4 regions of the Glutamicibacter sp. BS14 genome follow, and region 3 is predicted to be linked to each of the others. Evidence: riboswitches for the same ligand, from Rfam matches in the RefSeq annotation. Region 3 holds a riboswitch; each other region holds the start of a gene.
The links. A riboswitch is a leader RNA that binds a small molecule or an ion and turns the genes downstream of it on or off. The one in region 3 is predicted to bind S-adenosylmethionine.
Positions count from the first base shown of each region.

Region 1 (7,539 bases), 470 kb from region 3:
CCGTGGTGGGCATCTGGGTTTCATCGCGCTATTCAGACAAGCTGGGCCGCCGCCCGGTCATGATGGTCGGCATCCTCGCCGGCGCCGTGGCCGCCCTGCCGATCATGTGGATGCTGGAACTGGGCCAGCTGTGGCTGTTCGCCATCGCGCTGTTCGTGGCCAACGGCATCATCCAGGCCTTCATCTTCGGGCCGTTCGGCGCGTTCACCGCGGAGCTGTTCCCAACCCGCATCCGCTACACCGGCGCTTCGCTGGTCTACCAGCTCTCCTCCACCGTGGGCGCAGGCTTCACCCCGATGATCGTTGCAGGCCTGGTGCTGCTGGGCGGCGGATCACTGTGGATCGCCGGAGCCGTTTGGGCCGCCGCGTTCATCGTCGCCGCCCTGGCCATGCGCGGCATCAAGGAAGGCCGCGACGCCGACCTCGAGGCCGAGGAAATGAGCCACTAGCCTCCCGACTGGCGAAAGCGCGGGGCCGGTTGGAACCTGCGGGTTCTAACCGGCCTTGCGCTCTTTCTCGGCTCCGGCTTCCTCGCAGAAATCCAAGAACGCGCGCAGCCGCAAGCTAGGGCGGTCCGAAGCGGTGTAGGCCACGCAGATATCGCTCACGCCAACCTCGCCCTCGATCTCCAATACCGACAGCGGCAAGCCGTCGTAGCTCAGGTTGACCGGCGGGCGCTGCACCAGAACGGTATAGCCCAAACCCCGAGCCACCATCCCGCGCACCGCCTCGAAGCTCTGCGAACTCCACCGCACCTTGGGGTCCAAGCCCGACATGCGAAGATTCACCAGCTGGTTATCGCGCACCGTGGGGATGTCCAGGGAGACGAAGTCGTCGTCGGCCAGTTCGCTCAAGGCGACGGAGGTGCGATCGGCCAGCCGGTGATTGCCTCCCACCAGCACATAGGGCCGGCCCGACATCACCGTACGCGAAGAGACCTGCGGCAGCAGGTGGCGGGTATGGGTGAGCACCGCATCCAGGTGGCCCTTGAGCATGCGCTCCTGCAGGTCGGCCCCGTCCCCCTCCACGAGGGTGACCTGCAAGTCCGGGTGCACATTGGTGAAGCGTTCGCAGATCACCGGGATCCAGAAAGCGGCCAGCGAGGAATAGCAGCCGATCACCAAAGGGCCGGAGAGCTTGGTCTGGCGTTCGACAATCTGGTCCTGCACTTCTTCGGCATGGCGCACCAGGGCCCGCGAGTCCAGCAGGAAGTCGGTGCCGACAGCCGTGAGCACCACGCCGCGGGCACGTCTGCGCACCAGCAGCTGCGAGCCGACGGCGCGTTCCAGCTCGTCCATGGACTGGGACATGGCTGCCTGGGAAATATGGCACTGCTTCGCTGCGGCGGAGATGGAGCCGAGTTCAGCGACGGCGACGAAGTACTGCAGCTGGCGCAGGGTGTAGTTGATCACCCGCCCAGTCTAGCCAGCGGGCAGCGGACCGCTGCCAACTAGAAAATGTTATGAGGCGAATAATCTATTATTCCTTGACTACTTCATTGCCTCCGCGGATGATGGCATCAGCTTGCCGATGAAATAACCCGTCTACAGGAGACAGATGAAGCCAGTGATGAAGACCGGAATGCATGCAGTGGCGCTTGGAACTGCTGGCGGCCCGCTATTGAGGCCGGATCCAGGAACCGGTCACCGTCGCGGAATTTCTACCGCGATCGTTGTGGACGGCCACGCTTACTTGGTGGATTGCGGCCATGGCGTCGGTTTGGGCCTGGCTGAGATCGGGATTCACCCCACTGCCCTGCGCGGAATTTTCATTACCCATCAGCATTCAGACCACGTCATTGACCTGAATTCTGTCATGGTCCTGGGCGGCCTTGGGTTCCGCGGCCCGAGGGTCGGCAGGTTCCTGTTTTCGGACCGGGTGATCGAGGAGTGCTGCCCTCGATGCAGACAGCGGCCGAAGAGCCGGAAGCCATATTTCCGCAGTCGCCCACACCCGGGACCAACGCCATGGTCAACTTGCTGCTGCGCGCCCATGCGATAGATCTCAACGATCGCCGACGGGATTCGGCGGCACCTGATATTTCGGATATTTTCCATGGCGTAGATATCGGGATTCCCGCCGGCACAGGCTTCCACCCCAACCACAACAACCATCCGGACATGGAGCCTTTTGAAATATACGCTGATCGGCATGCAAAAATTAGCGCTATCCTGGTCCAGCACCAACCTATCGCTCCGGCATTCGCATTCCGCTTTGATTCGAGATATGGATCGGTCGTGGTTTCCGGCGATACAGCGCCAAGCGCAAATCTTGCGCGCCTGTCCCAAGGCTGCGACTTGCTGTTCCATGAAGCTATTGATCTGGAGGCCATCGCTCGTAGCTACCCGCATGCTTCATCCTCCGAACTGGAAGCGAGCATGGGACATCATCGGCGCGCGCACACCACCGCAGAAGACGCAGGTCGAATCGCCCAGCGGGCTGGAGCACGGAACTTGGCGCTGCATCATTTGGTTCCCGCTGGATCTGGAATGGAAATTTGGCAGCGGGCTTCGAAACAGTTCTCTGGCGGCCTCTTCGTACCCCGCGACTTGGATATCTTCCATATCGCAAGTGGCACGGTTACCCAGGTGCGCTAGGGCCAAGGCCGGCAGCTATCCGTCAGGCGACTGGAACGATGGTCGATCAATTGCCCCGGGCCGACGACCACGAGCCCAGCACCGGCAAAGGATGCTGGGCTCGCAAGACCATGGAATCTACTTTGATGCACCAATCGCCCACACGCGCGGAAGCTCGGTGCCATTGACCGCCAGGTCGCCAATCAACCGCGCCTTGAACACCCAGGGGTTGTGGTTGCCGGCGGTACGGGCATTGCGCCAGTGCCGGTCCAGGTTCTTGGTAACGCTCGTGGCGCTGGCGGCCAGCGCATCAAAAGCGTGGGTGATCGCGTTGAGGACCAATGGCGTGAGCACCACCTGCGCCTGGGCGCTGGCCAACTCTGCCGCATCGTTGGCTGCTTCGTCCTCTTCCCCGGTCACCTCGCCGGTGTGCAGCGCCTGCGCAGTTTCATAGGCTCCCTGCAATGCCGTCGACACTCGTTCCACCGTTGCCGCGGCAGCGAAGGCCGCCGCGGAGACCTCGCCGATCACCTGCAGCAGCTGCGGGTCTTCGGCCGCCAGATTGGCCGCGGCATGGCTGAAGGTCCGCTTGCGCGCCTTCAGCTCGGCGGCGAAGTCGCGCTCGGCTGCTTTGGCGGAGCCGGCCAGAACAGCGAGCAGCACCTGCTGGTAGAAAGCTGTCTGGTACTTGAAACGCGTATCGAAGTCGATGAGGTCTTCTTCGGCGACAATCGCATCGGTGAAGGTGGAGGTGCCGGTACCCGTGGTGCGCTGGCCGAAGCCATCCCAGTCATCGGCCAGCTCGACGCCGGGCTGGTGTCGGTTGACTGCGGCGATCACGCGCTTTCCGGTGTCGGTGCGCTCTGCGTAGGTATCGAGCCAGTCGGCGAAGATCGAGCCGGTGGAGTAGTACTTGGTGCCGTTGATCTTGAATCCGCCCTCGCCGTCCGGGGTGACCTTGGTGATCACGTCCCCGACCTTGACGGTGCCGACCTCGGTCCAGGAGTTGCCCACCAGTTCTCCCGCCACGAAGCGGGCCAGCCACTTGTCGCGCCCCGGGCCGGGGGCCGCAACCAGACGGTCCTCGACGAAGGCGAAGTGCGCGCGCAGCGCTTGGGCAATATTGGAATCCGCGGCCGCGAGATCCACGAAGAGCTCGAAGAGTTCGGGCAGCGTAGCACCGGCACCTCCGTGCGATTCCGGGATCCGAACCGCACCAAAGCCGGCAGCAGCCAGGTCCGCGACCTGCTGGTAGGGCAATTCGCCGGTGCGGTCGCGTTCGGCTGCGCCCTGCGCAATGCGCGAGAAGAGCGGTGCGAAGCGGTTTTTGAGTCCTGCGAGTCGATTGCCAGTTGCAAGTACAGTCATCGTTCAGTCCAATCCGGGAGAAGTTTTCTTAGGTGTACAGCGAGAGCGGCTGGGACTCTCCGCGCAGGAAGTAGGCGCCGACCTCGATCTTCTTGTAGTCCACTGGGTCGTGCAGCGAATGGGTGCGCACATTGCGCCAGTACAGGTCCAGACCCACCGAGTTCGCAGTCGAAGATGAACCGGTCACCTCGAAGATCCGGTTCGCCACATCCACTCCCACCTCAGTGGAGACCACCTTGGCTTCAGCAATTTCCACGGCCAACGCCGCTCGTTCGGGCTGGGTGACTTCCCCGGCCTTCGAGAGCAGGGCATCGAATTTCCGGCCCAGCTTCTCGGTCAGCGCCGCCACTGCTGCAGTGCGGGCTTTGAGCTCTCCGACGGTGCGCTGGAAGATCGCGTCCTGCGAGTAGGTCTCTGCCTGCGAGAACAACCAGGCGTTCTTGCGGCCCAGCAAGATCTGCTTGCCGCGCTCCAGTGCTCCTTGGGCGATGCCCAGGTAGAAGTTGGCGAAGGCCAACTGGATACCGGGGGTAAGCAGGGTGGAGACCGGTTCATCGGTGACGAATCCCAGCAAGTCCCCTGCTTCGAGCCGCACGTTGTGGAACTTCAAGGAATTCGACGCGCTCAGCCGCTGTCCCAGGTAGTCCCAGTCGTCAACGATTTCCAAGCCATCGATATCGCGTGGCAGAACCAACGCGAGAATCTGCCCGTCGTATTCGCCGCCCTGGACCAGCGCGTTGATGACGATGACCTCGCCAACACCGGAACCCGTGGAGAATCGCTTGGCTCCATTCAGTCGGTAGCCGTCCCCTTCGGCGCTCAGCGTCAAATCCGGATCAACTGGATTCACCGAATCGCCCCAGAGCCAGCCACCTTCCACGGTGCGCTGCCACCATGCCCCTTGGGCTTCTGCCGGGGCGTAGAACGCAATGCCGGACTGGTTGATGTAGTGGTAAGCCAGCAACTGCGAGATGGAGCCATCAGCTGCGGCCAGTATGCGGACCGCTTCGAAGGCCGTTTCCCAATGGGCTCCGGCTCCGCCGAATTCTGCAGGCACCAAGAGATTGAGCAACCCGGCTTCGCGCAGCAGCTGCACTTCGGCGAAAGGCTGGGCGTTCTTTCGGTCGCGTTCGAGCGCGTCAGCCGCCAGCTTGTCAGCTACTTGCTGGGCGACGTCGCGCCAATGAGCGAGTTCAGCTTCATCAGCAGTGCCGGTGTAGGGCACGCGCGGCAATTGGGTATCCAGTATAGTCATCTTCGTTCTCCTCTTGGGCTATGGATTCCGAAGGATGCAGAAAATCTGCGGATCCATCGAACCTGGCGTTAGCACTACCTGCGGAGTGCAGGCTTGCTGCGGCGTCTCGGAGCCAGGTCTCTTAGCCGCTCTGGATGGGTTGTTCTCCATCAGTGAAGCACCGACGGCCTCCGCTTGGCAGGGAAGATGTCATAGGACGGAACATCGTCATGAATCGACATTTTCGAGGCCTTCACAGGGGCCTCAGTGGCCGTCATATTTCCTCATGTGTCACCGGGCGCCTAGTACAGCTTCAGGTGTTTGGCTCGCTTCGGATTCCGCTGCCGAGGCCTTTCCCGCATAAGCCCCGCGATAGGCGGCTGCCGGGTGATCGTCAGCCACTCGCGTCGTGCCGGGACCCGCCAGGTATTCGCGCAGGGTGTTGCCTTCGTATCCTGCCCAAGTTCTTCCGCGCTTCCGCAACTCGGGAACCACCAGATCGGTGAACTGCTCGAAGGAACCTGGGGTGATGGCATAGGCCAAGTTGATCCCGTCCAATCCTGATTCATCCACCCAACGCTCGATTTCGTCCGCCACGGTTTCCGGCGAACCGACGAGCACCGGTCCGATGCCGCCAACTCCGAGGTAGTCGGCGATGGCATTCGGGGTCCACTTCTGCTGCGGATTCGCTGTAGTGAAAATCGATACCGCCGATCGCGCCGCGTTGGTTTCCAGATATTGCAGCTCCTCATCCGGCGCGTACTGGCTCAGGTCCAAGCCCGACCACCCGCCATAGAATGCCATGGCACCTTCGCGCGAGGCATAGGACTGGTATTCGCGGTAGAGCTTCTGCGCCTGCGCGTCTGAATCAGCCACCACAGTGGTCATCAGCGCATAGATTTTGGCGGCGTCCCGGGGCCGACCCACCAGTTCGAACTCATCGCGGATCGCATCGGTCTGGCGGCGGGTGACCGCGGTATTGATCGAATTCAGGAAGATGCCCTCGGCATGCTGCGCGCCAAAGCGCCGGCCGCGCGAAGAAGCGCCCGCTTGGAAGATCGCCGGGGTGCGCTGGATGGAAGGCTCGGAAAGATGGATGCCCGGCACGTTGAAGTACTGGCCGTGATGGTTAATCGGATGCACCTTGGAAGGGTCGGTGTAGACGCCACGTTCGCGGTCCTTGAGAACCGCGTCTTCCTCCCATGATCCCTCCCAGAGCTTGTAGACCACGTCCATGAATTCATCGGCAATGTCGTAGCGGGCGTCGTGATCCAGCTGCCTGGCCATGCCCAGATTGCGGGCCGCCGACTCCAAGTAGCTAGTCACCACGTTCCAACCGATGCGCCCGCGGGTGAGGTGGTCCAGCGAGGAGAACTTCCGGGCCAGCGCGTAGGGTTGCTCATAGGTCAGCGCGCTGGTCACCGCGAAACCGAGATTCTTCGTGGCCGCGGCCATGGCGGAAACCTGCATGAAGGGATCGTTCAGTGGCACCTGGTCGGCATCGAGCAAGGCTGGACCGCTGGAATTCTGGTACACGTCATAGATGCCAAGTACATCGGCGAGGAACAGGGCATCAAAGCCACCGCGCTCCAGGGTCTTGGCCAGATCCACCCAGTATTCAAGGGTGTTGTATTCGTCGGCTCGATTCTGCGGGTGCCGCCACAGCCCAGGGCTCTGGTGGCTGACGCAGGTCATGTCAAAGGCGTTAAGGTGGATGCGCTTGCCCATTATTTTCTGTTTCCCTTCGCGGTGTTCGTCAGTGCCTGATGCTTGGTCGTGCGCAATAGCGCGAAGATGCCGGTGGCCGGCCGACTCTTGGCCCTCCCGAGCACCACGGCGGCGAGCAGGATGGACAGGAGAACCAGCCCTCGGGCCAGGTCTTGCCAGAAGAAGGACAGGCCAATCAGGTTCAGCCCGTTATCCAGCAGGCCAAAAATCACCACGCCGATCAGCGTTCCGCCCACGGACACTCGCCCGTAGCGGCTGATGGTTGCCCCGATGAAGACCGCGCCAATGGCATCCATCAGATAGGCCTGTCCGCTGCCCGGGACATATCCGTTGGAGCGTGCTGCCAGCACCACTCCGGCGAATCCGGCGATCACCGCGCACAACAGGTAGGCGCTGGCGATCAGCGCATTGGTCCGCAGGCCAGATATTCTTGCGGCGCTCGGCTGTTCGCCGGCCATGGTCAGCTTCCGCCCGTAGCGGGTGATGCCAAGCAGCAGGGCCACCACCAGGGAGATGGAGACCGCGTTGACGATGGCGGCGTCAATGCCCAGGAAGTATCCGCGCCCGATCACGGCAAAACCGTCCGGCACCAGGGGCGCCGACAGGTAGATCGGTGCGCCGCCGCCGGTGAGC
Region 1 covers NZ_CM167801.1:758,519-766,057, reverse strand. The annotation lists gene AC1Z36_RS03630 (MFS transporter) at 1-449, shown strand, start outside; gene AC1Z36_RS03625 (LysR substrate-binding domain-containing protein) at 495-1,412, opposite strand; gene AC1Z36_RS03620 (MBL fold metallo-hydrolase) at 1,558-2,001, shown strand; gene AC1Z36_RS03615 (MBL fold metallo-hydrolase) at 1,977-2,597, shown strand; gene AC1Z36_RS03610 (acyl-CoA dehydrogenase family protein) at 2,715-3,944, opposite strand; gene AC1Z36_RS03605 (acyl-CoA dehydrogenase family protein) at 3,973-5,199, opposite strand; SAM riboswitch class I at 5,250-5,340, opposite strand; gene AC1Z36_RS03600 (LLM class flavin-dependent oxidoreductase) at 5,470-6,906, opposite strand; gene AC1Z36_RS03595 (ABC transporter permease) at 6,906-7,539, opposite strand, start outside.
Region 1: another riboswitch for S-adenosylmethionine. It lies ahead of AC1Z36_RS03605 (acyl-CoA dehydrogenase family protein); the one in region 3 lies ahead of AC1Z36_RS05850 (OsmC family protein).

Region 2 (7,539 bases), 640 kb from region 3:
CCGTCCTGACCGATGGCCAACCGCCCGCCGTTGTGGATGCTGGCCGAGGGCAACCCGTCAATCAAGGTGCGCGGGGCCGACAGTGAAAGATTCCCGGCGCTGCCTTGCACCGTGAACCGCTGGATGCGGTTGCCGGATTCAGCGGTGGAATACGCAAAAAGCTGGTCTGGGGAGAGGAAGGCCAAGCCCAGCAGTCCGCCTTCTCCGGTCGCCACCAGATCATCGAGCCGAGCCACTTCGCGGCCTGGTCCGGATCCTGAGATCTCCACGATCCGCCCAGAATTGCGTTCGCTGACCAGCAGGCTGTCTTGGGCGTAAACCATGGACCATGGGGCGTCCAAGCCGGTGGCCAGTGGTGCTGGAACAGCTTGCGATTCGGTAGCTGGAGCTGAAGGCGGCGTTGTCGCGGAGCATCCGGCGAGGAACACTGCGCCGAGCACTAGGCAGGTACCCAGAATGCGCTTCATCGAGCTGCTATGCATGGGCTGGTTGATGGCGCGTCGGGCGATAAGTCAGTTCCTGGATCCGTCCGTCCAGCAGCTTGGACTCGACAAGTTCCAGATCGTAGTCATCGACCCCGCCAAGTACCGGGGCAGAACCGCTATGCCCGGTCAGTACCGGGAAGATGGTCACCTGGATGAAGTCCACAAGACCTGCCGCCAGCAGGGAATGGTTCATCGCTAAGCAGCCGTGGGAGCGCAGCGGCACATCTGAAGCTTCCTTGAGCTGTGCGACGACTTCCAGTGCATCAGCGCGCTCCAGCGTGGGGTTTGGCCAGGACAGCGGCTCTTCCAGGGTGGTGGAGATGACGGTGGCGGGCTTGTCGTGCAGGGCCACACCCCACGCGTCTTCAACCTCGGGATTCGCCTCGATTTCTGCCCAGAAGCGGCTGAAGAGACGGAAGGTGTTGGCCCCGAAAACTATGCGGCAAGCCGGAGTGTAGAGCGCGAGGCGGTGGGCTAACAGCTCTGGCCCCTGTTTTCCCCAGTAGCCGCCCCAATCGCCGGCGGCGCTGCCGAAGCCATCGAGGCTGCTGAACACATCGAAGGTATAGGTCGCACTCATGGCGAATCTCCTGGAGCTTGAGCGTTAGATGCCATCTACCGTACGCCCGTGCTCGCGGTGTGAAAACCAGCTAGGCCGGATTCTCAGGCAAATCCATATTCTGGATATGCAACTGGCCGCTTCGTCCTTCTGAGGATGCGGTGTTTCACGTACTCGGTATGGTGCCTCTCGCAGGACTCGCAGGACTCGCAAGTTCGCTTAGAGTGCATCTAGGGTCCCTGCTCCGAGTTGTCTTGACACATACCAAGATACTTGGAATCCGAAAATACCGAGGAGACCTCTATGGTCCTTGAACGAGGGTGACTCCGAGCGCTAATAGTTGCACGGCCAGTACGCCAAGAGCTACGGATATGAGTCCCCATTCATAGCTTTTCTTTGCTGTGGCGATAATGCCACCAGCTAAGCCAAATGCGCTAGGTAGGAAAAACATCCACAACGGCTTTGCCTCCCCTGAGCCGTTCCAATCAACTAGGGCCAGGGCCGATGCAAGCGCCAGTCCCATCATCACCCAAGTCCATAGGGGACATTTGCCGATGAGTTTCTTGGAGGAGACGTTCATTTGCGCAACTTCTTTCTTTGCTTGAGAGGACTACTTCAGTGGATTGCAGAAACATTATGTGAAGTAGAAGCTCACTGAACTGGACCGCCAACAGCCCAAGGGTATCCCTGCCGCTGCCTTCACTATTTGCAAACCGAGCGCACTAGTAGCTGGTTTGGCACATGGAGTCTTGGCTTGCGCTGAGCTGAATTGATTTAACAACTTGCCCATTTCCAGAGCATGAGAATCCGTGCCGTCGGCACGGGCCTTCTTCATGTCGAAGTAGACCTGCCCATGTCGAGTTGCCGTGCAAGCCACGTAGTCGAATCCCATCCGGCATGAGGGTCTTATTTCTCAGGCAAATCCACATTCTGGGTGCGCAACTGGCCGCGGGATAGCTGCTTGCCGGTGGATTCATCGGTGATGATGACCTCCCAGAGCTGCTGGGTGCGCCCTTGGAATAGCGCGGTGGCGATCACCTGGACCCGTGCTCCGGTGGAAGGGCGCAGGAAGTCGGTGGCGTTGTGCACGCCGACTGCGAATTGCCCGCGTTCGGCCACCGCGTAGCTGGCGCCCACCGATCCTGCGCTCTCGATGATCGAGGTGTACACGCCGCCATGCACCACGCCCCAGGGGGTGTGGTGGTTCTCGTCCAACTGCGCGTGGCCGCGTACTTCAGTGGCTGTGATTTCATCGAATTCCAGTCCGATGCTTTCGCTGAAACGGCTGGACTTGTTGGGAATCCGTGGTGCTGGGTTATCCAATTGGTGATCCTCGGGCTAGTTCGGTGTGCTGGCTTCTAGCGCCTGGGCGCGCAGGACATTCTTCTGCACCTTACCAGTGGAGGTGCGCGGCAGATCCTGCGGGAAGACGATGGTGCGCGGCACCTTGAAACCGGCCAGTTTTTCGCGGGCGAATTCAATCAGCGTTTGCGCGTCCAGGGAGGATCCGCTGGCGCGGATGACATATGCCACCGGACGCTCGCCCCATTTCTCGTCCGCTATGCCGATGACGGCCAGGTCCAGCACCTCAGGGTGCGAGGCCAGCGCCTGCTCCACCTCGATGGTGGAGATGTTCTCGCCGCCGGAAATGATGATGTCCTTGGCCCGGTCGCGCACCTGGATGTAGCCATCCGGGTGCATGACACCCAGATCGCCGGTGTGGAACCAGCCGCCATGGAAAGCTTGGGTAGTGGCCGCTTCATCGCGGTAGTAGCCGATCATGACGTTATTGCCGCGCAGCACGATTTCGCCCATGGTCTGTCCATCCGCCGGGACATCGTTCATGTTCTCGTCAACAATGCGTGCGGACTCGGCGGTAATCATGCCAACGCCTTGGCGGGCGAGCTTCGCGGCCCGGTCCGGGCCATCGAGGGCATCCCACTCATCCTGGTACTCGCACACCGTGTACGGTCCGTATACCTCGGTGAGGCCATATACATGGACTACCTCGATGCCCAGTTTCTGCAGCTTGGAGATGATTGCAGGGGACGGGGGAGCACCTGCGGTGGTGATGCGCAGTGGCGCATCGAGCTGGTGGGCGCGGGTGGAGTCAGCGATGATCGAGCAGACGGTTGGAGCGCCGCACAAGTGGGTGGTCCCCAGATTCTCGATGGCATCCCAAACGGCATCTTCGCGCACGCCGCGCAGGCACAAGTGGGTTCCTCCCGCTGCGGTGACCGCCCACGGAGTGCACCAGCCGTTGCAGTGGAACATCGGCAGGGTCCACAAATAGCGGGTCTTGGCGGTAAAGCCCTGGTGGTGCGCTTCGCCCAACGAGTTCAGGTAGCTGCCGCGGTGCGAGTAGAGCACGCCCTTCGGCTTGCCGGTGGTGCCCGAAGTGTAGTTCAGGGTGATCGGAGCCCGCTCGTCAGCGATGGCGTAGGGAAGCTTTTCATCCGCGGCTTCTGCGATCAGTTCGTCCAGGGTGGCGTCGACTATTACCTCGGGACGCTCTCCGGCGAACTGGTCATCGGTGATCTCGATGAGCGCCTCCAGTGTTGGGTTCTCTTGGCGCAGAGTCTTGGTGTTCTCCAGCAGCTCTGTGTCGGCAAGCATCAGCTTGGCGGCAGAATGATCAACGATGTACTGCAGCTCGTGGGCCGAGAGGCGGGTGTTCAGGGCAATGAGTACTCCGCCCGCCAGCGGTACGGCGTAATGCGCCATGAGCATCTCGGGAGTATTCGGTGCCAGCACGGCCACGCGGTCGCCTGGCTCAATGCGTGCTTTCAGCGCCTGGGCAAAGCGGTGCACCCGTGCTTCGAATTCTTCATAGGAGAAGCTGCGAGTTCCATGGATTACGGCGGTCTTCTTCGGATAGGCCTCGGCTGTGCGTTCCAAGAAACGCAGTGGGGTCAATTCTGAATGGTTGGCCTGAATCTCTACCATGGTGTGGCTATTCCTCAATCGTCATCGGTGGTTACGGAGAACAATAAGCGGGAGTGTGACTCAACGCACTCCACGACCAATAGTGGCATGAACCTCAGCGTCATGCCGAGAAACCAAGTTTCATTACGGTGGGCGGTAGGGAATTCGCGGCAGGGCCCCGAGCCCAGGGGAGGCGTTGGTGTTCTGCCGAATCAAGATCGGCGAAAGCCTGCTGCGATCGTGGGGCCGAGGTGTTCAAAGAAGCGCGGCATCTGGCGAATAAAAGACTGCCCAAGGGCTTGCTGCGGGGCCTCGGATCGAATATTGCGTCGAATATTGCGATTTGCGAAGTGAAATGTTTGACGACTGTTCGTCATGAGCCATATCGTTTTAAACAGAATCAAGAGCATCAGCTATAAGCCCTGGCTTGCTGATCGGCAACCCTCTCAACGGTAGTGGGGTGCTCCAGGTGAGGATTCGGTTCCACGCAAAATGTGCTGGAACAAGTACCGCACACGGCGCGGAACTTCAGCCCAAGCGGCTTCGAGTAACGAGAAGCCAATGCTTGCAGGCTACTGCGCGGTGGGCAAGACCCAAAGGAATCGAGCCATGTCATTGAATCTTGAACTTGACCCGTTGACCCTGCGCAAGGTTTTCGCTCAGCATCCATCAGGGGTAGCCGCCCTCTGTGCAGAACTGGATGGCGTGAAGACGGGAATTGTCGCTTCATCGTTTACCGTGGGAGTTTCCCTCGAACCTGCACTGGTGATGTTCGCCGTGCAGAAGTCCTCGAACACTTGGCCAAAGCTGCGCGAAGCTGGCCGCATTGGCGTCTCAGTGCTGAGCGAACGCAATGATGGTGTCTGCGCTCAGATTGCCTCGAAAAATGGCGACCGGTTCCGCGGAATCGATACCTATTCCTCGGATCAGGGCGCGCTCTTCGTCAACGACTCAACGTTGTGGCTGGAGACTTCGATCTACAACGAGGTCGAAGCGGGGGATCACTGGGTAGTCCTGATGGAAGTCCACGGGCACCGCACCTCCGAGCACTCGCCACAGATCTTCCATGATTCGCGGTTCCATTCGCTGCCGATTCCTGAGCTCGTATAAGCGCTTCGCATCTTCCAAAGCTCCGGCCAGATCAAAACATCGATCTGGCCGGAGCTTTTTGAATTCCGGTTAGGCGGGTTGAGCCGTTCCCCGCAGCCCTCGACACCGGCAATGCCCGTTCTCTCACGCCACCCTGAAGACGTGGCAAGATGGCTGGCAATCTCATGGCCTGCCTTCTTGGGCCAGCTGCCCCAGGCATTTGGCGATAACCTCGTCATCAAAGTATCTGTCGCGAGAAACCTTGAACTCGCCATATCCGCCACCCGCCTGGGCTGTCGAACAGAACCGCGCAGATAGCTCATGGATCCTCGCTGCACGCTGGACCAGAGCGGCAGCGAATTGCCGGCAACCCTCGGATGGGGCTTCCGAGCCATGCAAAGGCTGCGCATCACAAATGAAACCGGCGCTTTATGGCGTCTTCACTGGCGCGCGTCGCGGACGCGAAGTGGCGAGAGTGCGCCGGCAGCCCAGTCGCTGATCCAGGTTCGCCCGCCGAGTCGTTGCACACATTAAGTTATCCACCGCCCCCGAACGCAGAAACCCTAGCCGATTGTGGACTACTGGAAGATCCGGCCTTGCTGGCGAATTTAATCCACGGTGACTTAGGGTTTTGTAAATTCACCAGTATCCACAAGGTTATCCACAAAACTGTGGACAAGACGTGGGCAAATGTGTACAAAGGGTGAAAAACCCTGGGAACTGGGCGATTAAGGGTGTTGATAACCTTGGGTCGGTTGGCGTGAGCTTCAATGAATTAAGTTTCTGTCCACAGGTGTGCGAATACAAACAACCAAGTCAACAGATATTAATGATACGTAGAGTGGGGTAATCCACAGAGTTCTCCCCAGACTGTGAACAGGGAACTCCACAGGTAGAGGAGTGTTATCCACATATTCTGTGGATAATGAGGTTTACGCCTGTTAATAACAGCCCTAGTGTTGGGTTCGGGAGAGAAATATCCACAGGCGCCTGACATCCAAATGTCCGTATCGACTGACACGATGAAGCGTTGCCATGAGGCAAGGATAATTTTTCCCAGCGGGTCAATAGGGGATGGAAGTGTCTGCAATGAGTGCTGAGCCGGTTTACGAAGGACGAGATTCCGACGCAGGGCGCAAGCCGCCACAGGATATCGAGGCCGAGATGTCGGTCCTCGGTGGCATGATGCTCTCCAAGGACGCCATTGCTGACGTCGTTGAATCCATTCGCGGCACCGACTTCTACCGTCCCTCCCACGAATCAATTTACGAGGCGATTGTCGACCTCTACGGTCGTGGCGAACCAGCCGATGCGGTCACCGTAGCCGACTTGCTGACCAAGCGCGGCGAGATCTCGCGCATTGGTGGCGCCGCCTACCTTCACAATCTCATCCAGCAGGTTCCAACTGCAGCCAACGCCGGGTACTACGCAGAAATCGTGCGCGAACGCGCCGTGCTGCGCCGATTGGTTGACGCCGGAACGCGTATTGTCCAGATGGGCTACTCTCCAGATGGTGAAGTTGATGCGATCGTCAACGAAGCCCAAGCAGAGGTCTACAAGGTGGCCGAGAACCGCAGCAGTGAAGACTACGTGCGCCTTTCGGACATCATCGAAGACACCGTTGATGAAATCGAGAACGCGGCCAACGCGGGCGATGGCATTACCGGTGTGCCCACCGGATTCTATGAATTCGACGAGCTGACCCAGGGCCTGAAGGGCGGCCAGATGATCATCATCGCCGCCCGTCCTGCGGTGGGCAAGTCAACCTTCGCGCTGGACTTCGCCCGTTCTGCTGCCATCAAGCACAATATGGCCACCGTGTTCTTCTCCTTGGAAATGGGCCGCAATGAAATTGCGATGCGCCTGCTCTCGGCCGAAGCATCCATCCAGCTCCAGGATCTGCGCAAGGGCTCGGTGGAAGACGCGCAGTGGACCAAGATCGCCACGACCATGGGCCGGCTGAACGAAGCCCCGTTGTTCATTGATGATTCGCCGAACATGTCCATGATGGAAATCCGTGCCAAGTGCCGTCGCCTCAAGCAGCGCAACGAGCTGCGCATGATCATCCTGGACTACCTGCAGCTGATGAGCTCGGGCAAGCGCGTGGAATCGCGCCAGCAGGAAGTTTCCGAGTTCTCGCGTAACCTCAAGCTGCTCGCCAAGGAACTCGACGTTCCGTTGATTGCGCTGTCGCAGCTGAACCGTGGTTCCGAGCAGCGTACCGACAAGAAGCCAATGGTTTCGGACCTGCGCGAATCGGGCTCGATTGAGCAGGACGCCGACATGGTGATTTTGCTGCACCGTGATGACGTCTACGACAAGGAAAACCGTCCGGGCGAAGCTGACGTGATTATCGCGAAGCACCGTGCCGGTCCGACCAAGACCATCACCGTGGCCTTCCAGGGCCACTACTCGCGCTTCAACAACATGTCCACCGAGGGTTAGTCCCAGTCAGAACTCATATGGCACCTACTAAGCCAG
Region 2 covers NZ_CM167801.1:587,675-595,213, forward strand. The annotation lists gene AC1Z36_RS02840 (PQQ-dependent sugar dehydrogenase) at 1-467, opposite strand, end outside; gene AC1Z36_RS02845 (dihydrofolate reductase family protein) at 475-1,065, opposite strand; gene AC1Z36_RS02850 (hypothetical protein) at 1,346-1,624, opposite strand; gene AC1Z36_RS02855 (PaaI family thioesterase) at 1,951-2,367, opposite strand; gene AC1Z36_RS02860 (AMP-binding protein) at 2,383-3,990, opposite strand; SAM riboswitch class IV at 4,368-4,484, shown strand; gene AC1Z36_RS02865 (flavin reductase family protein) at 4,579-5,079, shown strand; gene dnaB (replicative DNA helicase) at 6,148-7,503, shown strand.
Region 2: another riboswitch for S-adenosylmethionine. It lies ahead of AC1Z36_RS02865 (flavin reductase family protein); the one in region 3 lies ahead of AC1Z36_RS05850 (OsmC family protein).

Region 3 (7,539 bases):
AGGCCCGTGGACAGTGCGGACAGATTCGCCGCACCACGTTGGGTCCAACGCCAGCGGCAACGGAGGCCATGGCTTTCTTGCTCTGCTTCTGAGCGGCGGCGGAAATCTATTGCTTCTCTAATCACGAATGCAATTGGCAAGTCGTACCTAAGCTGCGCCGGAGCAGTGGAACTGTACGGCTTTGCAGGCATCAGGCGTTGCCTGGCCAGTCTTTTCCAAGCCATTAATTACGCTCAGCTGGGGATTCGCAGTACGTTCAACACTTCGGCTTCGAACGGCTGCGGTTTCCAATATCAGACTTATTGACCATTAATCTTTAGAATGGTTTGTATGCAAGAAGAAGAACTGATGCAGACGGTCGAAGAAGAATTCACCGCCATCTTATTGCGCGCCCGCCAGATGCTGATCCGTCGCGCCAAGATCATCCACCCGGACCTGCAGGATCCGGGGTACCGCTTGCTTGCAGTGGTCATCCGTGATGAAGCCCAGCAACAGGGAGCACTCGCAGAAAAACTGCGTCTGGACAAGGCGACTATTTCCCGCCTCGTGCAGCACCTCGAGTCTCTGGAACTTGTCACCCGCACCCAGGATCCTTCCGATGGCCGGGCCCAGCTGGTCTCGGCAACAGAAATCGCCAAGGAGAAGTGGCGCTCCAGCGGTAACACGCTGCGTGAGGAACTGCGCCGCCAGCTCAAGGAATGGGAAGCCTCCGAACTGAAGAATTTTGGAGATCTCCTGCACCGCCTCAACGACAGCTTTGAACAGATTCTCTAGTTCCCGATCTTCAGCTGAAGCCTTGGAGACCTTCTGGTTTCCAAGGCTTCAGCTTTTTAGGCTCACTCCATCAGCGCCAGGAAATCATCGGCGCTTAACGCCGCACTCTGCGCGGCTTGGGCAGTCTCTCCCAGGACATCATTGAACAGCTGCGTCTTCTTGGCCTGCAGCGCGAGCACCTTGGATTCGATGGTGTCCTTTGCCACCAAGCGGTACACATAGACCGGACGAGTTTGCCCAATGCGATGGGCCCGGTCAATAGCCTGGGCTTCGGCCTGCGGGTTCCACCATGGGTCCAGCAAGATGCAGTAGTCGGCGGAAGTGAGGTTAATGCCGAAGCCGCCGGACTTCAGCGAGATGAAGAAGACCGGGAAATCTCCCTCGCCGAAACCGTCAATCAGTTCCTTGCGCCTAGGGCCAGTGGTGGACCCATCAAGGTATCCGTGCTCAATGCCCAGCTCTTCAGCGACGTCGCGTGCCTTGGCCAAGAAACTGGTGAATTGGCTAAAGACCAGAATCTTATGCCCTTCAGAAACCGCGTCCCCCATGAGTTCGCGCAGCATTTCAAGCTTCGCGCTCGGGGCATCGCCCTCCCCTACCAGGGACGGATCCAAGGCCAGCTGGCGCAGCAAGGTCAGCGATTGGAGAATCTGGAAGCGATTCGAATCAACGTCGTCAACCAGGCCCAGGACTTCTTGCCGCACGCGCTGGAAGCGGCGGTCATAGGCTTTGCGGTGCCCCGGCTCCAGTTCGACTTCCAGCACCTGTTCGGTCTTCGCCGGCAGCTCTGGAACGACCTGTTCCTTGGTACGGCGCAGCACGAACGGACGCAGACGGCTCTTCAGGCGCTCCAAGCGCTCCTGGTCTCCGTCAGCAATTGGTTTCTGGTAGTTGTCCTTGAAGGACTTCGCACCGCCCAGCAGGCCCGGTGCAGCCAGTGAGACCAGCGCCCACAGTTCCATCAGGTTGTTTTCCATGGGTGTGCCAGTGACCACGAATTTGCACGGCACTGGCAGCTGCCGGGCCTGCTTATAGCCTTTGGAGGCATGGTTCTTCAGCTGCTGGGCCTCGTCCATGATCATGACGTTGAAGCCGGCTGCTTCAAAATCCTCATAGGCCAGGCGGAAGATCGTGTAGCTGGTAACTACCAATTGGGCATCACCGATCTGCGCAGCCATGCTTTGGCCGCTCTTTCTAGCTGTTGAAGTAATGCCGGTGACGCTCATCTGCGGCGCAAATCGCTGCGCCTCATTGATCCAGTTACCCACCACCGAGGTAGGAGCCAGCACCAGGAATTTCTGTGCAGGATCCTCGACGCGCGCTTGTTCAAGGCAAGCCAGCAGCTGGACGGTCTTGCCCAGACCCATATCGTCGGCAAGGACGCCACCGAGATCATGGGTACGCAAGAAGTTGAGCCAGGATAGGCCGTGGCCCTGATACGGGCGCAGTTCAGCGTTGAACGTTTCCGCTAGCTGGACCGGCTGCATTTCTTCACCGCTTTGCAGCGCCTTCATGGTCTGCAGCCACTGGTTGTGCTGGGCTTCGATAATGCCCAGATCCACCAGTTCTTGCCACCAGTCGATGCTCAACTTATGGATGCGGATCGTATCGCCCTGCACCGTGCCCAGCTCCCCGGCCTCTGATATCAGCTGGCGCAGCTGCGTGAAATCTGCACCATCAATCGGGATCACCGTAAGGTCATCGAGGACGAGATACTCATCTTGCTTGGTCAAGGCCTCCAGCAGCAGTGGGAACGGGACCTTGGTCTCGTCCAGGAGCACTTCCACAGACAAGTCGAACCAGTCCCCCGTGCTTTCGCCGGCTTCGACACTGACAGCGGCCGGCGCGTGGCTGATCCGGTACTTCGGCAGCCTGTTCTGCTCTTCAACGACCACATCGGGATGCTCTGCCAATAGCGGCAATGCGTAGACCAAGAAATCGATGGATTCGGAGGTGCTGAATTCCTTCGGCGGGAAGATTCCTGAAGAGGTCAGTTGCCCCAAGAAAGCCTGCGCGCCGAGCTTGTCCTGCACCGAAGCAGCAATTTCCTTTTCCACGGCATACTGGCGGGGGCCCGCGGAGGCGTACTCCCAGGAATAGCTCACGGTCAGCGGAGTTCGGATGCTCTCCAGGGACAGCTTGAGGCTGGGGCGTGCTGGAACAGGGATGCTGTAGCTGTCATCCTCGCTCTTCAACGGTGCCATCAGGCGCAATCGGTCCAGGTGCTGGCGCTCGAAAAGCTCAACTCCCTCCTGCGGGATGGATTGCGCACCGGATTCAATAAATGTGGCCAGTTCCTTCGTGACCGGTTCAGCGAACCGGGCCAAACCGATTTCCTTGGCCTTCGGCAAGGGGCTGGACGCGTAAGCCAACAAGGTCGGCGGCGTGCCTATGGGCAAGAGGTAGACGTGCTCTTCGCTCGGCCCGCGCAGCTTCCCTTCCATGCTCAGGCCATGTTCACCGCGACGCACATCCACGTGTGCCATGGCTGGTTGCTCGCTGAACTCCACCGGGGCCTTGGCCGTAGAACCACCGTTGACGATCTGCACTCCAGCTTCACGCAGGGCTTCGAACGCATCCAGCAGGTCCTGGCCTGGAAGATCCATCAAGGAGATCCACTCCTTGGGATCCCACGAATGGCGATAAGTATCTTGTTCAACGTGTTCACGCAACCGGTCCAGTTCAACGACCGCACGACGCTGCTTCTTGGAGAACCGCGCATCAAAAGCAACATTGCGCCAGCTGATCCCGGTTTGGATCCAGGGGCTCTTGGTTCCCTGGCGGGCCGGGCGTGCCTGCAAGGTCAGCGCGTCCTCGCCGCCATAACGGGGTTCGCTGACCACTTTCAGGATCAATCCCAGCGGTTCTTCGGCAGCCAGCGGCTCATCGGAAATGACTGGAAGCAGACGGTCAAGGGTACGTTCCCACTGCGGCTTGCTATTGCGTTTCCATGCGTGGGGATCCACCCCGGAGTCGGAGACGAAGAAGCCTTGGTCTTCTTCGGTGGTGACCTCGATGAGCAAGGCGGCGACATCTTCACAGGACTGAACCCCCGGATGCTTCCCGCAGAAGCTGGTGAAGCTGATATTGCCCTCGGTGATTTCCAATTGGGCCATCACCGATTCGCGCAGCACCACACCGGAGATGCGGGTAGATCCCGGTTGCATTACCCGGTTGGCGATCTGCACTTTTCCGGAATCACACAGGAATTGGCCCAGGTTGTATTCGGATTCGGTCACCAAGGTCTGGGCCGCAGAAAGTGTCAGCTGGAATTCCATACTCGCCGTTCATTGTTCGTGCAGTGGGCGCCCGAGAGCTAGATTCCATCTTAGCGAGCCGGAAAGCAAGATGCCCGGTGACGAAAAGTTACTTCTGCCCTTTACCCGCGGGCCCTGCAACCGATAGAAATTAATCACTGAATCACGAGTTCCACTCTTTGAGCCCTGGCTGAGTGGACGGCAACCCTCCTGCGTCATTGTGCGGGGTGCCCCAGGTGAAGATTCGACGCATCTTGACAGCCAAGATGCGTAAGCGATGGCGCCCCTTGCGCCAGAAAGGGGATCAATTCCCCATGACTAATGCAGCATCTGCCCCAACCGTATCCGAAGACCGCGCACAGCGCCTGCAGGAAGCAGGCAAGGGCTGGGGCGAACGAATTTCGGCTGCCCCGCAAAGTGCCCAATTGACTTTCACTGTGGAGGGCGAAGGCTTCGATTCGGTAGCCAGCAACATTGTCTCGGGCAAGCACACCTTCCAGGTCGACGAGCCAGCTGGCCTGGGCGGCAGCGACCTGGCCGCAAGCCCCGTGGAATACGCGCTCGGAGCGCTCATCTCCTGCCAGGTTGTGGTCTACCGCTTGTACGCGCAGAATCTCGGCATCCAGGTGGACGACGTGAAGATCCAGGCCAATGGCCACCTCGATGTCCGCGGACTCTTCGGCATCGACCAGACCATCCGCCCCGGCTTCTCGTCGGTGGATCTGGACATCCGGATTGCCGGACCGGAATCAGCTGAACGCTATGAAGAACTGCGCCGCGCAGTGGATGCCCACTGCCCAGTGCTGGACCTCTTCGCCAATCCGGTGCCGGTGACAACCGCGGTGAGCATCACAGAGATCAACTAGAGTTCGCTGAACTAAAAAGCACCGCGGCGGCCCCCGACTTCAGGGGCCGCCGCGGTGCACTTCTAGCTGAAGCCAACTATTGCCCCAGGAAGTTCAGCAGGACTTTGCCGGAGCGAGCCGAATCCTTGGCCGTTTCGAAGGCTTCAAGCGCATCGGCGACCGGGAACTCGTGGGTTACCGCCTCGGAAACCTGCAGTGAACCGTCGGCCAGGGCAGCAAGCACATGGTCGATTTCGTCGTTGAAGCGGAAGGAACCAACCAGTTCCAGCTCGCGGGTAATAGCCAGCGAAATGAGTGCGGGTTGTTCTCCTGAGGGCAGCAACCCGACCATGACCACTCGACCGCCGCGCACGGCACCGCGCACGGCGGAGGCCAACCCGCGGAAGTTGCCGCTGGCCTCGATCACCACGTCCGCGCCCACCTGGGCAAGAGCTTCCTGGTCATCGGCGCGCAAAGTTGAAGTGGCACCGAGTTTCCCGGCGATTTCCAACGGCTTCTCGTGCATGTCCACTGCGATGATTTCTTTGGCTCCGGCACGCTTGAGCACTGCTACAGCGAGAGCTCCGATCGGCCCAGCACCAATAACCAGCGCCTTCTTGCCGGCGACTTCACCGGCGCGCGACACCGCATGCCAAGCAACCGCAGCCGGTTCTGCCAGTGCCGCATCACGCAGTGCTAAGCCAGCAGGCAGCTCACGCAGCATGCGTGATGGCAGGTTCACTTCGCGGGCGAATGCGCCCTCGGTGTGCGGGTAGCGGGCGGCCGAGCCCAGATAGGTGCACCCCGGGGAAAGATTCGGGCGGTCGGCCGGGTAGGGTTCCCCGGTCTCGCCTGGTGTTGCCGGGTGCACGGCGACTTTGGTTCCGGCTGCCGGCCCGCTGCCGTCAGCGGCGGCCTGCATGACGGTCCCGACGATTTCATGCCCGAGAACCATTGGAGCCTTGAGGATCGATTCCCCGGCGGCGCCGTGGCTCCAGTAATGCAAGTCTGATCCGCAGATACCGCCGTAAGCGATGGCAACGCGTGCTTCATCTGCTCGCGGCGCTGCCAGCTCGATTTGTTCAATACGCAAATCATCGGCTGCATGGGCCACGACGGCCAACGTGCTGGTGGCGAGGGAATTAGACGACAACGCTCATGCCTCCGTCGATGAAAATGGTCTGCCCGTTCACGTAGTTCGATCCATCCGAGGCCAACCAGACTGCTGGTCCGGCCAGATCCTCGACAGTTCCCCAACGGGCAGCCGGGGTGCGGCCCAGAATCCAGGAATTGAATTTCTCGTCATCCACCAGATTCTGCGTCATCTCGGTGTGGATGTAGCCCGGTGCGATGCCGTTGATTTGCAGTCCCGAACCAGCCCATTCGGCGGTCATGGCGCGGGTGAGATTGCGCAGGCCTCCCTTGGCCGCACTATAGGCGGAGATGGTGGGGCGGGCCAAGTCGGTTTGCACCGAGCAGATGTTGATGATCTTGCCTTCGCCACGCTGCACCATGGAGCGTGCGACCTCTCGGCCTACCAGGAATGCGCTGGTGAGGTTCGTGTCAATCACACGCTGCCAGTCGGATACTTCCAATTCCAGCATCGGAACGCGGTGTTGGATACCGGCGTTGTTCACCAATATGCGGATGGGGCCGATGGTCTTTTCAATGGCGGCAATGTTCTCGCGCACGGCGGCATCATCGGTGACATCGAAGCAGACGCTATGGATTCTTTCGGCGCCATAGCGGGTGCCGAATTCGGCGACAGTTTCGGCCAAGCGTTGCGCATCGCGGCCGTGCAGGATGATGGTGGCTCCGGCATCGGCCAGGGCACGGGCAAGTTCGCGGCCAATACCGCGGGAGGACCCGGTCACCAGGGCCAGTCGTCCGGTCAGGTCAAAAAGTTGGCTCATGAGTTCCCTCGCATGAAGTGTCGATGGTTCATCGACGGGAACTCACCAGCGGTATGTACCGGCTGCTGTATCCGAAAAAGTAGCCCCGTCGCTTCCCCAAAAACATATCAGATATAAGAGGTGCGAGGGGCCATAAAGTCCGACTTATTTATTTGAAAACTATCCTGCCGGATCTAGCGGGTCTGCGAGTAGAACCAGTTGATGTGTTCTTCGAGCAGCTGGGCTGCGCGCTCGCGCTGCCCGGTGGCAAACGCGTGGTGGATGGCCTTGTGCTGTCGGCGCAAGACGCGCACCACCGGCTGCCAGGCCTCGTCGCTGGGCACCGATTCGGAAACATAGTCGCTGATCGAGTTGCGCAGCGATTCCATCATCGATTCCACGACCGCGTTGCCGGCCATGGAGGCCAGGAGCACGTGGAACTCCGCATCAATGCGGTGGAAGGCCTCGCGCGAGAGCTGCGCGTCGTCCATGCGCATGATCAGCACCGCGGTGCGGTCAATGACCTGCTGGGCATGGATTGGATCGCGCGGCGTCATTTGCGCTGCCCAGGTTTCCAGCAAGATGCGAGATTCGACGATCTCGCGGACGTTGATCCCCTTGGCCGCCAGATGCAGGCGCAATGCCTGCGAAATGCCAGCCGAGGGGTTGGAGATGATCACCGCTCCGGAGTTGGGCCCGGAGCCGGTTGAAGTCTTGATAATGCCCATCACATCAAGGATGCGGATGGCATCGCGGACCGAGGCCCGCGAG
Region 3 covers NZ_CM167801.1:1,226,701-1,234,239, reverse strand. The annotation lists gene AC1Z36_RS05860 (MarR family winged helix-turn-helix transcriptional regulator) at 331-774, shown strand; gene AC1Z36_RS05855 (DEAD/DEAH box helicase) at 837-4,052, opposite strand; SAM riboswitch class IV at 4,193-4,314, shown strand; gene AC1Z36_RS05850 (OsmC family protein) at 4,346-4,897, shown strand; gene AC1Z36_RS05845 (L-idonate 5-dehydrogenase) at 4,974-6,029, opposite strand; gene AC1Z36_RS05840 (SDR family oxidoreductase) at 6,019-6,789, opposite strand; gene AC1Z36_RS05835 (FadR/GntR family transcriptional regulator) at 6,963-7,539, opposite strand, start outside.

Region 4 (7,539 bases), 480 kb from region 3:
AGGCATCCCGGCCGGTGTGCTGAACGTTGTCCAGGGTTTGGGGCCGGTGGCCGGCCAAGCGCTCGCCGACCATCCGGATGTCGACAAGCTCTCCTTCACCGGATCCACCGCGGTAGGCAAGAAGCTGCTGGCGTCGGCAGCGGGCAATCTCAAGCGGCTGAGCCTTGAGCTGGGCGGCAAATCCCCGGTGGTGATCTATCCCGACGCGGATCTGGACAAGGCCATTCCGGCCGCGGCCATGAGCATCTTCGGCAACTCCGGCCAGGTCTGCGCGGCAGGGTCGCGACTGTATGTCCACGAAGACATCGCAGACCAGGTCATCGAAGGCATCGCCGGATTCGCGAAGAGCCTCAAGCTGGGCGCTGGCCTGGCAGACGGAACCCAGCTGGGCCCGCTGATCTCCCAGGTGCAGCGCGAGCGCGTGCTGGGGTACATCGAGGCGGGCATCGCTGATGGCGCGGAACTCGTTGCCGGTGGCTTGGCCGAAGGCGGAGAAGGATTCTTCGTGCAGCCGACCGTGCTGAAAAATGTCAGTCCGGACATGTCCATCGCCAAGGATGAGATCTTCGGGCCGGTGCTCTCGGTCAGCACCTTCGGCGACGAGGATTCGCTGGCTGAGGTGCTGCGCCGGGCCAACGACACCGACTACGGCCTCAATTCGGTGATCTTCACCCAGGACATTTCCCGCGCGTTGACCTTCGCCAAGAAAATCCAGGCCGGCAACGTCAGGGTGAATACCGGTGCCGGCATGGATGCGAACATGCCGTTCGGCGGATTCAAGCAGTCGGGGTGGGGCGCCGAAAATGGCCGTGAAGGCATCGAGGCCTACACCTCGCTGAAGTCGGTCACCGTCAAGCTCGACTAGCGGCAATGTTCTATTCCGGGACTGCTTTGCGCAGTCCCGGGCCGTTAGGATGAGCTCATGAGCGAAAAGGAGCAACCCCGGCTGGCTAGCGCGTTGGCGCAGAAAGTCGTCGACACGATTGCGCCGACCATCAACCGCAATGTGAACATCATGAATGCTCACGGAGTCATCATTGCTTCTACGGATGCTGCGCGTATCGGTACCCACCACGACGGCAGCGCAGAGGCGATCCGACGCAACGGCATCATCCGTGTCAGCCAGGCCGACGGCTCGGCCGGAACCCAGCCAGGGGTCAATGTGCCGCTGGTGCTGAACGACCAGCTCTGCGGCGTTGTGGGCGTGACCGGAGCTCCCCACGAGGTGGAACCGCTGGCCGGCCTGATTGCATTGACCGTTCAATTGCTCTTTGCCCAAGAACGCGAGCACTCTCGCAGCGCGCGGCGCGAGACCGAAGCCCGCGACATTATTTCTGCGTTGATCGCCGGTCGCGTTGCACCTGAAGTGATCGACCGCTCGCTCGCAGCGCATGGTTTGCGCGGGCCGAAATGCATTGAAGCTTGGCTGCCCCGAAGCGTGGGGGATCCGTCGCTCGAAGAGCCGGCGAAGGATCATCACCGCACGTCATGGATTAGCCTTTCCGGCGCGTACTGGAGGCTTTGCGCTGCCAGTGAGACAGCTTTCGCTCCCGAGCGCATGGACCAGGAACGTTTCCTGGTCTCCGCGCCTGTCGAAAAGGCCGAGGATCTCATGGCCGAAACCGAAGTGCTGCGCGTATTGGTGGGCTATCCGGCACTCGTGCCATCCCACGCGCGGCGCCGCATGTGGAGCCGGGAAATTGCTGTGGCTATCGCCCGCACCCCAGCCCGCAGCCTGGACCATGCAGCTGCTCCAGCGATGCAGCTCAATGAGGAACAAGCCAGAACCCTGCTGGTCGTTGCGACAGCTGCTTCGATGAGCCAAGCAGCCACGGATCTGCATATTCACCGCAATACCTTGGTTCAAAGACTTGAGCGGATAAGCCAGGTCAGCGGCATCGATATTCGGCGGTCCAGCGAGTCCCTGAAACTCCAGCATGCCATCTACGCGAGAGTGGCCTTGGGCCAGCTGCATGTTTTCTAGGCCCTGGAAACTAGGGGAGCTGGCGCCGGGGCTGGGAAGGGTGGGATGTTTGCACACATTGGCTCTTTCGAACCCAGGCAAATGTGGTCGTGTGCCCATAGGTATTCGGGGTCACTTTTCCTAGTATTGGCAGGATGATCGATCTTTGCGCCCGAAACCCGGGGTGGCACGGTGGCATCTAGCCCAACGGGCAAAGCCTTGAGCGGCTTTGCCGATAGGGCTGGTCCACCCGTTGAGCCATTGCGGGCTGGGCGCATTGAACTACCGATATTGGCAAAGGAGCCAACCCGCCGTGTACGAACTGCTAGTTCTGCTGATCCTTGTTGTGGCCATCGTGATGGTCACAGCACGCTTGAAGATCAGCCCATTTCTCGCCCTCGTTGGCGCCGCTATCCTGGCGGCCTTCGCCTACCGGATTCCGCTGGCCGACGTGGCTTCGACGGTCACCACGGCTTTCGGCAGCACCATGGGAAATATCGGACTGGTGATCCTGTTCGGAACAATGATCGGTGTCATCCTGGAGAAATCCGGCGCCGCGATCTCCATGGCAGATGCGCTGATCAAGGTCCTGGGTACCCGGTTCCCCAACCTGACGCTATCGATTATCGGCTACATCGTTTCCATTCCGGTCTTCTGCGACTCGGGATACGTGGTGCTCAACTCGCTGCGCAAAGCGATCACCCTGCGTACCGGGATCTCTGGGCTGGCAACTTCCATCGCCCTGATGACCGGCCTGTACGCGACCCACACCATGGTGCCTCCAACTCCGGGCCCGCTGGCCGCAGCCGAAAGCATCGGCATTGCCGATAACTTGGGCTTGATCATCGCTGTCGGATTGCCCGTTGCGGCCATCTCGGCCCTTGCCGGCTTGGCCTACGCCAGCCGCTTCAACAAGTCCAAATGGACCCCGTTGCCAAGCGACGACCACAATGACATCTCCGAACTCGACTATGAGCAGCTGCGTGCAAGCTTCGGAAAATTGCCCAGCCCGGCGCTGGCCTTCATGCCGATCCTGGTTCCGCTGGTGCTGATCTGTGCCGCATCCATTGCGAAGCTGCCCTCGCACCCGATGGGCGAAGGCGCTGCCCTGGAAATCCTTTCCTTCCTGGGGACGCCAGTTATTGCGCTGATCTTCGGCTTGATCTCATCGACTTTTCTTTTGAGCGGTGGCAGCAAGCTGGCGGTCTTCAATGAGCAGATGAACGAAGCTGTACGCACCGCTGCTCCGATCTTGCTGATCACCGGTGCCGGCGCCGGCTTCGGGGCGGTCCTGGCCGCGTCGGATCTGACCACGATTCTTTCGGATTCACTCAGCGGACTGGGCTTGGGCCTGGCTGTGCCATTCCTGATCGCCGCTGCACTGAAGTCCGCACAGGGCTCGTCCACCGTCTCAATGGTGACCACTTCCGCGCTGGTCGCTCCGATGCTCGGCTCCCTGGGCTTGGGTTCGGAGCTGGGCATGGTGCTATCCGTATTGGCAGTAGGCGCCGGTGCGATGGTTGTCTCGCACGCCAACGACTCCTACTTCTGGGTCGTCTCGCAGCTCAGCCGCATTCCGGTGATCACCGCCTACAAGACCCTGAGCGTGGCTACCGCCATCCAGGGCACCGCGGGGTTCCTGACTGTACTGGTCCTGGGAGCCGTACTGCTTTAGCAGCACGCCTTCCAAGAAAGCAACGGATCGCGCCATCGGCAGATGGCGCGATCCGTTGCTTTAAGCAGTGCTGGATTAGCCCAGGCCTGCCGCCGGGAAGCTCCGCGCGGCCTTATTCGCTGTGGCAGTCGAGATCACCAGCAACGCGATGGCGGCCAGGTAGCCGGTTCCGGTCGCGGCGAAGGCGAAACCGAATTGGCCCAGCAGGCAGAGAACTGCTGCGCTGGCCAATGCCGCCCAACCGGCCCAGGAAGCCGCGGCAAGCAGGGGCGCAGCCTGCTGATGCCCGGCGAACCAGGCGTCATCGCTGGCCAAGGTGTGGCGCGTCTTGATGCCGATCGCCGCATTGCGAGCGAGCTTCCGGTTCCGTGCCATCGGGGCGAGGAACGCTGCGACCAGCGTTATGCTCAGCAACCCGAACATGAAGGCAATCACGCCTGCTGGATCCACTTGCCGCCTCTTCTGCCGATTGATCTTGAATGGCCATTCTATGCGGTCGCATGGAAGTGCCCTGATCCACGCTGTGTTCCCAATCGATGCCTGCGGGAACGTTCTTGAGATCCAGTTCCGGCATGCCAATTGCGTCATGCGAAGGTCATATGACGTCTTATCTGCCCGTTTTCCGGCAGGGCGAAGGCGCGAAGATGACGTATTTTGTCCTGCTGTTCCTCCGCATGACAGCGCCCTTCCCGAGGGCCTGCCAGTAATGCTTGACTCGGAGCACAACCCATCCAGAGCGGCTGAGAGACCTGGCTCCGAGACGCCGCAGCAAGCCTGCACCAGCAGGTAGTGCTAACGCCAGGTTCGATGGAACTCCCGGGTCTAGAAGCATGAACTTCTGTTCGGGATCCCTCGTTCAATTTGTCTAAGAGAGGGACGACATGACTCGTACTCGTCCGAACGCCTTGAAAGTTCTGGCTTCAGCGATGGCGGCAGCAACACTGCTGACTGGCTGCTCGCTGAAAGAACCACGGCCGGAAATAGCGCCGGTTGTGGCGCAAAGCAGTAATCCGCAAGCCGAGCATAAGCTCGACAACGTTCCATCACTCAAAGGCAAAAAGGTCGGCATCGCGGCCAAGGATATCCTGCACGACTACTCGCGCGTGGTCTACCAGCAGATCCAAGAGCGCATCAAAGAGCTCGGCGGCGAGGTCATCGCTACCCAAGCCGAAGCCAAAGACGAGAAGCACGTCTCTGACGTAGAAAACCTGATCACCCAGTCGCCCGATGCCATCGTGGTGATCCTGGGCGATGCCCAAACGCTCACTCCTGCCTTGGCCAAGGTGGACGCCGCCGGGATCCCGCTGTTCACCATCGATTTCCAAAGCGAATACTCGAAGAACAACGTCACCAGCGACAACTGGAACGTCGGCACCACGCTGGCTCGCACCATGGCTGAAGACCTCCACGGCAAGGGGAAGATTCTGGTCTTCAACGGCTTCCCCGGTGTGACTCCCTGCCGGATCCGCTACAACAGCCTGAACCTGGTGCTGGAAGACTACCCAAATATCGAGAAGATCACCCCGGAACTCCAGGACAAATACGAAGGCACCATCGAGGATGCCAAAAACCAGATCCAGGACCAACTGCGCAGGCTGCCCGAGGGCGAAGTTGACGCGATTTGGTCCTGCTGGGACATGCCGCTGATCGGTGCCGCGCAGGCCATCGATCCCACTGGTGGCGACATCAAGCTGTATGGAGTGGACGCAGAGCCCGGGGCCCTGGATTTGATAGCGAACCCGGACAGTTCATACCAGTTCACCGTCGCTCAGCCCACCAAGCAGATTGCCGCTGCCTCGGCCACTAATATCGCCCTGTTCCTCGATGGGCAAACCGATCTGGTTCCGAGCACCAGCTATGCCGAGCCGATTTTTGTCGACAAGGACAACGTGAATCAGGTGCGCCATGACAACGGAATCTAAGGAACTGCTGAGCATGGCCGCCATCAACAAGTCCTTTGGCACGGTCGCCGTGCTCGACCATGTGCACCTGCAGCTTCGGGCCGGAGAGGTTCTGGGCCTAGTGGGCGAAAACGGAGCTGGAAAATCCACCCTGATCAAGATACTCACCGGGCTGTACACCCTGGACTCGGGGCAGATCGAACTTGCCGGCCAGCCGGTGCAAATTCGCCGGCCTGCCGATGCCGAAGCGCTAGGCATTGAAGTGATTCACCAGGACCGCCATCTGGCCGGCCGCTTGACCGTCGCCGAACAGCTGTATCTGGGCACCGCGAAGAGTCGTGGGCTCTGGCGCCACGAGCGCACCGCGCAGGCAGCAGCCCGGGCGGATATTTTGCGAACCACCGGCCAGGAGCTGGACACCGGTGCCTTCGTTGATGAGCTCAGCGTTGCCCAGCAGCAGCTGATCCAGATTGCCCGTGCCGTACTGGCCGAACCCAAGGTGCTGATTCTCGATGAGCCGACGGCACCGTTGGCCAATGATGAAGTTGAACAGCTCTTCGGCACGATCCGGCATCTGCGGGACCGCGGGGTAGGGATCATTTTCATCTCGCATTATCTCCAGGAACTGCGGCAGATCACCGACCGGATTACGGTGCTGCGCAACGGCAGAAATGCCGGTGACGCCAGTTTCGCGGACGGTGACAGTATCGAAGATGTCATCGGCTTGATGCTGGGCAACCAGGTTAACGAGTTCTCGCACCAGAGGCGCGAGCCGCCCGCCGTTCAGGGCGAGCCTGCCCTTGAACTGGTGGACCTCTCGGTGGCCGGAACATTGAGCGGCATCAATATCTCGGTGGCGCCCGGAGAAATCGTGGCCGTCACCGGATTGGTGGGATCGGGGATTGAGGTGCTCGCCGACGCGGCCACCGGCAATCGTGCGCAAACCGGCTCGGCGCTGCTGCACGGCCGGCCGGTGGCATCTGCGGCGGACTTTGCCGCCCGGGCAGGCGCCTACGTCCCGTCGAACCGGCATTCAGATGGCATCTTCCTGCGCAACACCGTGCGCGAAAATATTGCAGCGGCCAGCCTGCGAAAGCTTGGCCGCCGGCTGGGCTTGTTGAATGCGCGCAAAGAGCGGGACACAGCCAGCGAACTGGTGCAGCGCCTGGATATCCGTCCGGCGAATCCAGAAGCCGTGGCTTCGGGTTTGTCCGGCGGCAACCAGCAGAAAGCGGTATTGGCCCGCTGGTTGGCCAAGGGATCGGACGTGCTCGTCTTGGACCAACCCACCTCGGGCGTCGACGTGGGAAGCCGTGCGCATATCTACGCGCAGATTTCCCAGTTGGTCCAGCAGGGAGCCGCCGCGCTGTTGGTCAGCGTTGACCTGGAAGAAGTAGTGGGACTGGCCGATCGAGTGCTGGTGCTCTATCGCGGTCGGATCATCGCCGAACTGCCGTCGAGCGAGGCGAGTACGGAAAGAATTCTTCACTTGGCATCCAGCGGCCAAACCGCCGGAACATCACGCGAAGAGGTCAAAGCATGAGCGCCACCCTTGTTCCGGTCGACGAAGCACCTGCGCCTGGCGCGTCCCGCACGAAGCCGAGATTGGCGGCCTGGATCGGCTACGCCGGCATCACCGCGGTGCTGCTGCTCTTTGCCTTCGGTTCCCCATTTTTCTTGACGGCTTCGAATATCGCCACCATCCTGACCCAAGCGTCGGTCTTCGGCATTGCCGGGGTGGGGCTGGCCATTGTGATCATCGCTGGCGGCGACGACGTGCTCAACGGAGGCATCGACCTGTCCACCGGCGCGGTGGCAGGACTAGCCGGAACGGTGACCGCGCTGGCCGCGGCTGCCGGAACCCCGGGCATGGTCGCGGTGCTCTACGGGGTCCTCGTTGCCACCGCGATCGGCGTCGTCAATGGCCTCTCGGTCACCTTGGGCCTGCGTCCGCTGCTGGCCACCTTGGCCACCATGGGGGTGGCCGCTTCGCTGGAACT
Region 4 covers NZ_CM167801.1:749,973-757,511, forward strand. The annotation lists gene AC1Z36_RS03560 (aldehyde dehydrogenase family protein) at 1-865, shown strand, start outside; gene AC1Z36_RS03565 (CdaR family transcriptional regulator) at 923-1,984, shown strand; gene AC1Z36_RS03570 (GntP family permease) at 2,277-3,638, shown strand; gene AC1Z36_RS03575 (SdpI family protein) at 3,714-4,088, opposite strand; SAM riboswitch class I at 4,363-4,452, shown strand; gene AC1Z36_RS03580 (substrate-binding domain-containing protein) at 4,520-5,560, shown strand; gene AC1Z36_RS03585 (sugar ABC transporter ATP-binding protein) at 5,544-7,082, shown strand; gene AC1Z36_RS03590 (ABC transporter permease) at 7,079-7,539, shown strand, end outside.
Region 4: another riboswitch for S-adenosylmethionine. It lies ahead of AC1Z36_RS03580 (substrate-binding domain-containing protein); the one in region 3 lies ahead of AC1Z36_RS05850 (OsmC family protein).